Regions from separate parts of the Lysinibacillus sp. FSL K6-3209 genome, predicted to be linked through region 3. Evidence: a T-box and tRNA genes for the amino acid it is inferred to sense, from the RefSeq annotation. Region 3 holds a T-box; the other regions hold tRNA genes.
What was found. A T-box is a leader RNA that pairs with one kind of tRNA and senses whether it is charged. The one in region 3 lies ahead of trpS (tryptophan--tRNA ligase), so its partner is inferred to be a tRNA-Trp.
Positions count from the first base shown of each region.

Region 1 (3,249 bases), 490 kb from region 3:
TCAGGTGCTACTACCAACTGAGCTACTTCGGAATATCTTTATAATGGGCCTAAATGGACTCGAACCATCGACCTCACGCTTATCAGGCGTGCGCTCTAACCAGCTGAGCTATAGGCCCCTCTTGGAGCGGGTGATGAGAATCGAACTCACGACATCAGCTTGGAAGGCTGAGGTTTTACCATTAAACTACACCCGCAAAAAGGATGGGTCAGGACGGAATCGAACCGCCGACACTTAGAGCTTCAATCTAATGCTCTACCAACTGAGCTACTGACCCGGAAAATGGAGGAGGTAGAGGGATTCGAACCCCCGCGCGGTGTTACCCGCCTGTCGGTTTTCAAGACCGATCCCTTCAGCCAGACTTGGGTATACCTCCGGAATGAAACAATTATGGTGGAGCCTAGCGGGATCGAACCGCTGACCTCCTGCGTGCAAGGCAGGCGCTCTCCCAGCTGAGCTAAGGCCCCATTTTTTAAAAAGATGGTCGGAATGACAGGATTCGAACCTACGACCCCTTGGTCCCAAACCAAGTGCTCTACCAAGCTGAGCTACATTCCGTTCATTTATTGGCGCGCCCGGCAGGAGTCGAACCCACAACCTTCTGATCCGTAGTCAGACGCTCTATCCAATTGAGCTACGGGCGCTAAATATTAAAAATGGTGCCGAGGGCCGGAATCGAACCGGCACGGTAGTCACCTACCGCAGGATTTTAAGTCCTGTGCGTCTGCCAGTTCCGCCACCCCGGCACATTTGGAGCGGAAGACGAGGTTCGAACTCGCGACCCCCACCTTGGCAAGGTGGTGTTCTACCACTGAACTACTTCCGCATGTGCATAAGATTATTTATTCTGGCAATTATAAATTTGAAATATAGATGATGCGGGTGAAGGGAGTCGAACCCCCACGCCTTGCGGCGCTAGATCCTAAGTCTAGTGCGTCTGCCAATTCCGCCACACCCGCAAATATGATGAGCCATGAAGGACTCGAACCTTCGACCCTCTGATTAAAAGTCAGATGCTCTACCAACTGAGCTAATGGCTCATATTAAGAAATAAATGGCTGGGGTACTAGGATTCGAACCTAGGCATGACGGAATCAAAATCCGTTGCCTTACCGCTTGGCTATACCCCAATATTTTATTATGGGGCGACTGATGGGAATCGAACCCACGAATGTCGGAACCACAATCCGATGCGTTAACCACTTCGCCACAACCGCCATATGTAATATAACAGTAGTCTAACCTAAAAAATTTGGCAGGGGCAGTAGGAATCGAACCCACACCAAAGGTTTTGGAGACCTCTATTCTACCGTTGAACTATGCCCCTATTGAATAAAGAGCTGGTGGAGGGGGACGGATTCGAACCGCCGAACCCTAAGGAGCGGATTTACAGTCCGCCGCGTTTAGCCACTTCGCTACCCCTCCAAGGGATGGTGCCGGCGATAGGAGTCGAACCCACGACCTACTGATTACAAGTCAGTTGCTCTACCAACTGAGCTACACCGGCAAATAAGGACGGTCCCGACCGGGATCGAACCGGCGATCTCCTGCGTGACAGGCAGGCATGTTAACCGCTACACCACGGGACCTTAATTTTATTTGGTTGCGGAGACAGGATTTGAACCTGTGACCTTCGGGTTATGAGCCCGACGAGCTACCACTGCTCCACCCCGCGATAATAGTAATTTCATAATAAATAAATGGTGGAGGATGACGGGCTCGAACCGCCGACCCTCTGCTTGTAAGGCAGATGCTCTCCCAGCTGAGCTAATCCTCCACATAAAAAATAAGCGAAGCGACGTCCTACTCTCACAGGGGGAAGCCCCCAACTACCATCGGCGCTAAAGAGCTTAACTTCCGTGTTCGATATGGGAACGGGTGTGACCTCTTTGCCATCATCACTTCACTTATTCAGTTGAAAGAACTCGTTCTCTCAAAACTGGATAAACGTTCATTGAATGTTTCAAACTTTTTTGGTTAAGTCCTCGATCGATTAGTATTCGTCAGCTCCATGTGTCACCACACTTCCACCTCGAACCTATCTACCTCATCGTCTTTGAGGGATCTTACTTACTTGCGTAATGGGAAATCTCATCTTGAGGGGGGCTTCATGCTTAGATGCTTTCAGCACTTATCCCGTCCACACATAGCTACCCAGCGATGCCTTTGGCAAGACAACTGGTACACCAGCGGTGTGTCCATCCCGGTCCTCTCGTACTAAGGACAGCTCCTCTCAAATTTCCTACGCCCACGACGGATAGGGACCGAACTGTCTCACGACGTTCTGAACCCAGCTCGCGTACCGCTTTAATGGGCGAACAGCCCAACCCTTGGGACCGACTACAGCCCCAGGATGCGATGAGCCGACATCGAGGTGCCAAACCTCCCCGTCGATGTGGACTCTTGGGGGAGATAAGCCTGTTATCCCCGGGGTAGCTTTTATCCGTTGAGCGATGGCCCTTCCATGCGGAACCACCGGATCACTAAGCCCGTCTTTCGACCCTGCTCGACTTGTAGGTCTCGCAGTCAAGCTCCCTTGTGCCTTTACACTCTACGAATGATTTCCAACCATTCTGAGGGAACCTTTGGGCGCCTCCGTTACCTTTTAGGAGGCGACCGCCCCAGTCAAACTGTCCGCCTGACACTGTCTCCTGCCCCGCTAAGGGGCATGGGTTAGAATTTCAATACAACCAGGGTAGTATCCCACCGACGCCTCCTTCGAAGCTGGCGCTCCGAGATCTCTGGCTCCTACCTATCCTGTACAAGTTGTACCAAAATTCAATATCAGGCTACAGTAAAGCTCCACGGGGTCTTTCCGTCCTGTCGCGGGTAACCTGCATCTTCACAGGTACTATAATTTCACCGAGTCTCTCGTTGAGACAGTGCCCAGATCGTTACGCCTTTCGTGCGGGTCGGAACTTACCCGACAAGGAATTTCGCTACCTTAGGACCGTTATAGTTACGGCCGCCGTTTACTGGGGCTTCAATTCGCAGCTTCGCTTGCGCTAACCACTCCTCTTAACCTTCCAGCACCGGGCAGGCGTCAGCCCCTATACGTCACCTTACGGTTTTGCAGAGACCTGTGTTTTTGCTAAACAGTCGCCTGGGCCTATTCACTGCGGCTCTCATGCGCTTGCACGCTCAAGAGCACCCCTTCTCCCGAAGTTACGGGGTCATTTTGCCGAGTTCCTTAACGAGAGTTCTCTCGCACACCTTAGGATTCTCTCCTCGACTACCTGTGTCGGTTTG
Region 1 covers NZ_CP150264.1:275,385-278,633, reverse strand. The annotation lists tRNA gene MHH88_RS01500 (tRNA-Asn) at 1-32, opposite strand, end outside; tRNA gene MHH88_RS01495 (tRNA-Ile) at 45-118, opposite strand; tRNA gene MHH88_RS01490 (tRNA-Gly) at 123-196, opposite strand; tRNA gene MHH88_RS01485 (tRNA-Phe) at 205-277, opposite strand; tRNA gene MHH88_RS01480 (tRNA-Ser) at 284-376, opposite strand; tRNA gene MHH88_RS01475 (tRNA-Ala) at 392-467, opposite strand; tRNA gene MHH88_RS01470 (tRNA-Pro) at 482-558, opposite strand; tRNA gene MHH88_RS01465 (tRNA-Arg) at 568-644, opposite strand; tRNA gene MHH88_RS01460 (tRNA-Leu) at 658-746, opposite strand; tRNA gene MHH88_RS01455 (tRNA-Gly) at 752-826, opposite strand; tRNA gene MHH88_RS01450 (tRNA-Leu) at 878-959, opposite strand; tRNA gene MHH88_RS01445 (tRNA-Lys) at 968-1,040, opposite strand; tRNA gene MHH88_RS01440 (tRNA-Gln) at 1,056-1,130, opposite strand; tRNA gene MHH88_RS01435 (tRNA-His) at 1,142-1,217, opposite strand; tRNA gene MHH88_RS01430 (tRNA-Trp) at 1,254-1,327, opposite strand; tRNA gene MHH88_RS01425 (tRNA-Tyr) at 1,342-1,425, opposite strand; tRNA gene MHH88_RS01420 (tRNA-Thr) at 1,432-1,507, opposite strand; tRNA gene MHH88_RS01415 (tRNA-Asp) at 1,517-1,589, opposite strand; tRNA gene MHH88_RS01410 (tRNA-Met) at 1,601-1,675, opposite strand; tRNA gene MHH88_RS01405 (tRNA-Val) at 1,702-1,777, opposite strand; rRNA gene rrf (5S ribosomal RNA) at 1,791-1,906, opposite strand; rRNA gene MHH88_RS01395 (23S ribosomal RNA) at 1,974-3,249, opposite strand, start outside.
Region 1: it has a tRNA-Trp gene. The T-box ahead of trpS (tryptophan--tRNA ligase) is inferred to sense a tRNA for this amino acid. The anticodon was not compared.

Region 2 (3,249 bases), 1.5 Mb from region 3:
GCTGATGGTGGAAGCGATCAAGCAGGCGTTTACGGTGTAGCTCCAAATGCTGATCTTTGGGCTTACAAAGTGTTATTAGATAGCGGCTCTGGATACTCAGATGATATTGCTGCTGCTATTCGACATGCAGCAGATCAAGCAACAGCTACTGGTACCAAAACAATTATTAGTATGTCTCTAGGTTCTTCAGCGAATAATAGCCTCATTTCAAGTGCTGTCAATTACGCATACAGTAAAGGAGTTCTAATAGTAGCTGCAGCTGGTAATTCAGGCTATGCGCAAGGAACAATTGGTTATCCGGGGGCATTACCAAATGCAATCGCCGTTGCAGCTTTAGAAAATGTACAACAAAATGGGACTTATCGTGTAGCTGATTACTCTTCACGTGGTTATATATCTACAGCTGGAGATTATGTAATCCAGGAAGGTGATATTGAAATCTCAGCTCCTGGCTCATCCGTTTATTCTACATGGTATAATGGCGGTTATAATACAATTAGCGGCACATCAATGGCTACTCCTCATGTCTCTGGTTTAGCAGCGAAAATTTGGGCTGAAAATCCGTCATTGTCTAACACGCAACTACGTTCTAACTTACAAGCGAGAGCACAATCAGTAGATATTAAAGGTGGTTATGGAGCTGCTATAGGTGATGACTACGCTTCAGGATTTGGATTTGCTCGCGTTCAATAATTTTAAAAGGTGAAGCATACTAACATTAGTAATACAAACCATCGCTTTGGTTTGTATTACTATTTTCTTGGTTCTAAACGTATTCACCAGTACCCTTATACACAATGAATCTTTGTGATACTTATGACGACGTATCTCCCATGTCTCTTTGCGTCATTTGCGCTTACATTCCTTCGTTCGGTCTATTCATAAGGCAGAGGCATGCTATGCTGCCGAATCAAACATACAATTATCCTCTTTTATTAAATCCAATTAAAAAGCCCATGTTTATTTTTCAAACATGAGCTTTTTTAGTTTGCTCTCCTTTATCGATCACATTTTATCGGATTGCAGCTTGTGTAAAAACTTGTGTAAAATGAACCTGCCTGTGTGTAAAAAGATTTCGATTCTTATCGTTTCCTATTGTAACCCAAGAAATGTAAAAAGCTCACAAACCCTGTTCTGTCAAGGTTTGTGAGCTTTCTAATCTTACTAAACGTAACGTATATGTACGTGATGATACCGGTGGTCGGGGTCGAACCGACACTCCAAAGGAACACGATTTTGAGTCGTGCGCGTCTGCCAATTCCGCCACACCGGCATAATACTTTAGAGATAAAAAAAATCGGAGTATCCGATTAAGAAAAAAATATGGAGGCGGCAACCGGATTTGAACCGGTGATAAAGGTGTTGCAGACCTGTGCCTTACCACTTGGCTATGCCGCCATATTATTGGAGCGGAAGACGAGGTTCGAACTCGCGACCCCCACCTTGGCAAGGTGGTGTTCTACCACTGAACTACTTCCGCATAAATGGCTGGGGTACTAGGATTCGAACCTAGGCATGACGGAATCAAAATCCGTTGCCTTACCGCTTGGCTATACCCCAACAATGGGGCGACTGATGGGAATCGAACCCACGAATGCCGGAACCACAATCCGGTGCGTTAACCACTTCGCCACAATCGCCATTGCTTTATAGTTATATTTTAATTTTATAGTAAATGGGGCGACTGATGGGAATCGAACCCACGAATGCCGGAACCACAATCCGGTGCGTTAACCACTTCGCCACAATCGCCATAAAATTAATTGGCAGGGGCAGTAGGAATCGAACCCACACCAAAGGTTTTGGAGACCTCTATTCTACCGTTGAACTATGCCCCTATAAAAAAACTGGTGGAGGGGGACGGATTCGAACCGCCGAACCCTAAGGAGCGGATTTACAGTCCGCCGCGTTTAGCCACTTCGCTACCCCTCCGGGAAAACATGGTGCCGGCTATAGGAATCGAACCCACGACCTACTGATTACAAGTCAGTTGCTCTACCTGCTGAGCTAAACCGGCAAAAAAACATGATGGGTCAGGACGGAATCGAACCGCCGACACTTAGAGCTTCAATCTAATGCTCTACCAACTGAGCTACTGACCCATATTTATTATTTTAAAAATGGCGGTCCCGACCGGGATCGAACCGGCGATCTCCTGCGTGACAGGCAGGCATGTTAACCGCTACACCACGGGACCATTTTTGGTTGCGGAGACAGGATTTGAACCTGTGACCTTCGGGTTATGAGCCCGACGAGCTACCACTGCTCCACCCCGCGATAATGCTATTTTGATTTTAAAAAATGGTGGAGGATGACGGGCTCGAACCGCCGACCCTCTGCTTGTAAGGCAGATGCTCTCCCAGCTGAGCTAATCCTCCATCTGGGTATTCGTTATAAATGGTGACCCCTACGGGATTCGAACCCGTGTTACCGCCGTGAAAGGGCGGTGTCTTAACCGCTTGACCAAGGGGCCTTTAATGATTGGAATCCTAAAGTGCTGGCGGAGAGTAAGGGATTTGAACCCTTGAGACAGTGTTAACCGCCTACACGATTTCCAATCGTGCTCCTTCGGCCACTCGGACAACTCTCCAAGAATGGCTCCGAAGGCAGGACTCGAACCTGCGACAACCTGATTAACAGTCAGGTGCTACTACCAACTGAGCTACTTCGGAATAATTTTAGTATGTATAGCCTAGCGACGTCCTACTCTCACAGGGGGAAGCCCCCAACTACCATCGGCGCTAAAGAGCTTAACTTCCGTGTTCGGTATGGGAACGGGTGTGACCTCTTTGCCATCATCACTAGACTATTTGAAAGACATTACCTATTATAACATATATCATTATAATTACAAGTATTTAAGAAATACTTTTTCATTCTTTCAAAACTGGATAAACGGTGCATTGAAATGTTTCAAACTTTTTGGTTAAGTCCTCGATCGATTAGTATTCGTCAGCTCCATGTGTCACCACACTTCCACCTCGAACCTATCTACCTCATCGTCTTTGAGGGATCTTACTTACTTGCGTAATGGGAAATCTCATCTTGAGGGGGGCTTCATGCTTAGATGCTTTCAGCACTTATCCCGTCCACACATAGCTACCCAGCGATGCCTTTGGCAAGACAACTGGTACACCAGCGGTGTGTCCATCCCGGTCCTCTCGTACTAAGGACAGCTCCTCTCAAATTTCCTACGCCCACGACGGATAGGGACCGAACTGTCTCACGACGTTCTGAACCCAGCTCGCG
Region 2 covers NZ_CP150264.1:3,873,588-3,876,836, forward strand. The annotation lists gene MHH88_RS18840 (S8 family peptidase) at 1-693, shown strand, start outside; tRNA gene MHH88_RS18845 (tRNA-Leu) at 1,193-1,273, opposite strand; tRNA gene MHH88_RS18850 (tRNA-Cys) at 1,325-1,398, opposite strand; tRNA gene MHH88_RS18855 (tRNA-Gly) at 1,406-1,480, opposite strand; tRNA gene MHH88_RS18860 (tRNA-Gln) at 1,486-1,560, opposite strand; tRNA gene MHH88_RS18865 (tRNA-His) at 1,565-1,640, opposite strand; tRNA gene MHH88_RS18870 (tRNA-His) at 1,677-1,752, opposite strand; tRNA gene MHH88_RS18875 (tRNA-Trp) at 1,765-1,838, opposite strand; tRNA gene MHH88_RS18880 (tRNA-Tyr) at 1,849-1,932, opposite strand; tRNA gene MHH88_RS18885 (tRNA-Thr) at 1,942-2,017, opposite strand; tRNA gene MHH88_RS18890 (tRNA-Phe) at 2,030-2,102, opposite strand; tRNA gene MHH88_RS18895 (tRNA-Asp) at 2,122-2,197, opposite strand; tRNA gene MHH88_RS18900 (tRNA-Met) at 2,203-2,277, opposite strand; tRNA gene MHH88_RS18905 (tRNA-Val) at 2,303-2,378, opposite strand; tRNA gene MHH88_RS18910 (tRNA-Glu) at 2,399-2,473, opposite strand; tRNA gene MHH88_RS18915 (tRNA-Ser) at 2,499-2,590, opposite strand; tRNA gene MHH88_RS18920 (tRNA-Asn) at 2,596-2,672, opposite strand; rRNA gene rrf (5S ribosomal RNA) at 2,691-2,806, opposite strand; rRNA gene MHH88_RS18930 (23S ribosomal RNA) at 2,923-3,249, opposite strand, start outside.
Region 2: it has a tRNA-Trp gene. The T-box ahead of trpS (tryptophan--tRNA ligase) is inferred to sense a tRNA for this amino acid. The anticodon was not compared.

Region 3 (3,249 bases):
CATTGATATGAATCCAAATCGGACCTTCTACATCAAAATAATCTTCAGTGTTCACTTCATCAATCATATCCCAAAAAAGTTGTTCACCCTTTGCTCGGTTGTACCAAATTTCTTCACGACTATAGCCGCGATCCTCTATATCATTGTACGTAATAAAGAGCTTGAGTGTATTTTCATTTACACGTTCGATGTCCACTAGACCTCATCTCCCTTCACTGTCATTTGTCGAAAAACAGTATTATTTCATTAGTATGCTTTGATTCATTGTTTTTAACCTTCATACTCCTTTGTTTTTCAACCTTTGACCACACTACAGAAAATCATCGAGCAACCGCAATCGTATTTTTTGGTCACAGTTGTCTCTAATTCTATTGTATGCTGTTCTTTCATAAAATGAAAAGGATATACACCGTTTCAAAGAAGATATTTGAATAATTGAAATTGTAGTAAACTATTTGTATTAAATCAAGTTTAACATACTTTTACGGAAATATATGACTTTTACCTATTAAATATTAGTTTTGAATGCAGGTTTTTACATAAGTAAAGCATAAAAAAATAGATGTCACAACATGCATTTGCATTTGTAACACCTACTACATCATTCTATGCAGTCTAAGTGGGTTTTAGTTCACCATACGCTGTGCTTCTTGTAATTGATAAGCTCTAACCTTACGCGGTAAAAATCGTCGAATTTCATCTTCGTTATAGCCTACTTGAAGTCTTTTCTCATCTAAAATTATTGGTCGGCGTAATAATCCAGGATATTCTTGAATTAATTCATATAAGCGTTGTAAAGGTAAGCTTTCAACATCTACATTCAATTTTTGGAATATCTTAGAACGGGTAGAAATAATTTCGTCTGTTCCATCCTCCGTCATTCGTAAAATCTCTTTAATTTCACTAATGCTTAACGGTTCAGAAAAAATATTACGTTCTGTATAAGGAATTTCATGCTCCTCTAACCATGCTTTTGCTTTACGACAAGACGTACAACTTGGTGATGTAAATAAAGTAACTATCATACTGACACATCCTTTCTATTTGTATTCGTTATCTATAAACCAATTTCTTAAATTAGAATTAATGTAATGTAAATCTACAGTTCCATTATACAGCACTCTGCTGTATTTGAATATAGTTCCAAGGAAAAAAAGAATACAGGATATATAACTTTGTTACAAAATATTCTGTCTATTAATACTACCTTAATGTATTCAATAAAGTATTCACTTTCTTTGCATGTCCAATGAACTAATAATAATATTCCCAGTAACAAGTCATTTTAAACATGAATTTCTCGAAACTAGTTGTTCTCAATTAAAAAACACAAACGAGAATAATGTCATGTAGACGTGTACAATTAAGGACGTATTTTAGATAAAATTGGTTTCCTTTTTTTACAACACAAAAAAATTCAGTCATAAGACTGAATTTACAGGCTTGCATTTAACTAAGTCTTTATACTATAATTTTGTGCAACAAGAGAAGCGCATTTGCGCCAGTCTTGATGGTCAACAGTATTTTGATTGTTGTCTTCAAAAAGACACTCTCTACACATTAAATAGTGTAGTTAAAAACGCTGACGAAGAGTAGTACATTTGCAATATACATGTATAGAGAGTCTGTGGTTGCTGGAAACAGACCATGTATGCATTTGGAATGGACTTCCGAGTTAGCTTTGTGAACGTTCAAGTCTTCACTTGATCCCATTAGCAAAGCTCGTCCCTTCACGTTACGAAGCAAAGTGGCCTTCTAAGGCAAGCAGGGTGGTACCGCGGATTCGAACATCATTCGTCCCTTCATTAGTTTATTCTAATGAGGACGCATGATGTTTTTTATTTTTTCGAACCCCGAGGAGGAACTTATTATGACAACTATTTTTTCAGGCGTACAGCCAACAGGTATTGTAACATTAGGCAATTATCTTGGTGCATTCAAGCAATTCCCAGCACTACAGCATGAAGGGAATGCTATTTACTGTATCGTTGACCAACATGCCATTACTGTTGCGCAAGATCCAAAAGAGTTACGTCAAAACATCCGTAATTTAGCTGCTACTTATATTGCGACTGGAATTGACCCTCAAAAATCAACGCTATTCATTCAATCTGAAGTACCGGCTCATGCACAAGCAGGATGGATGCTACAATGTGTCGCTTCTATTGGTGAACTAGAACGTATGACACAATTTAAAGATAAATCACATGGTAAAGAGACTGTTTCAGCAGCTCTTTTAACTTATCCACCATTAATGGCGGCTGATATTTTATTATATAACACGAATATTGTTCCTGTAGGGGATGATCAAAAACAGCATATTGAGCTAACACGTGACCTTGCAGAGCGCTTTAACAAACGTTATGGTGAAGTGTTAACGATTCCTGAAATCCAGTTACCAAAAGCTGGAGCTCGTATTAAATCATTACAAGAACCTACAAAAAAAATGAGCAAATCTGATCCAAATACAAAAGCTACGATTAAACTTTTAGATACAGCGAAAGATATCGAGAAAAAAATCAAATCTGCTGTCACTGACTCTGATGGTATTGTGGCATTTGATGTTGAAAATAAACCAGGCGTTTCAAACTTACTAACGATTGAATCCGCTATTTCAGGTGTAGCAATTGAAGATTTGGTGAAAAAGTATGAAGGCATCGGGTATGGTGGCTTCAAACAAGGTGTCGCTTCAGCAGTAATCGACCACCTAACACCAATTCAAGAAAGATTTTATAACCTTGTAGAGTCATCTGAACTGGACATTATTTTGGATGAAGGTGCAGAAAAAGCAAACGCTATTGCAAGCGCAACTTTAAAGCGCATGGAACAAGCAATGGGCTTAGGCCGCACAAACCGCTAAGAGAGGAATTAACATATGCTCTGTGAACATTGTCATCAACCAATCAAAATCCTTCTATTAGAAGGTGATTTTGGTGCAGATCCACTATGGTGTGGCCATTGTCAAGCCAATTTAGAATTAGAGCAACTTCCTTTAGATGAGACACTATTATCGGAGCTGACAACATGGATGTGTAACTTCGGCGAATGGATCGACCTTGAAACAGATTCATTTATTGATGGTATGGATACTTTAGCGAAAAGCCATGATGTACAAGGTGAAGACTTGGCCAAAAAAGTAGCAGAAGCCTTGGCCATTCCTGTGACGTTCAAGCCTTATCTTTAAGATTCGCTGTTTTATCGAAACCAAAATCGAGCACAACACTACAAAGTACAATGCAAGCTCCAATG
Region 3 covers NZ_CP150264.1:769,255-772,503, reverse strand. The annotation lists gene mecA (adaptor protein MecA) at 1-196, opposite strand, end outside; gene spxA (transcriptional regulator SpxA) at 627-1,022, opposite strand; T-box leader at 1,574-1,805, shown strand; gene trpS (tryptophan--tRNA ligase) at 1,871-2,860, shown strand; gene MHH88_RS03620 (hypothetical protein) at 2,876-3,184, shown strand; gene MHH88_RS03615 (hypothetical protein) at 3,168-3,249, opposite strand, start outside.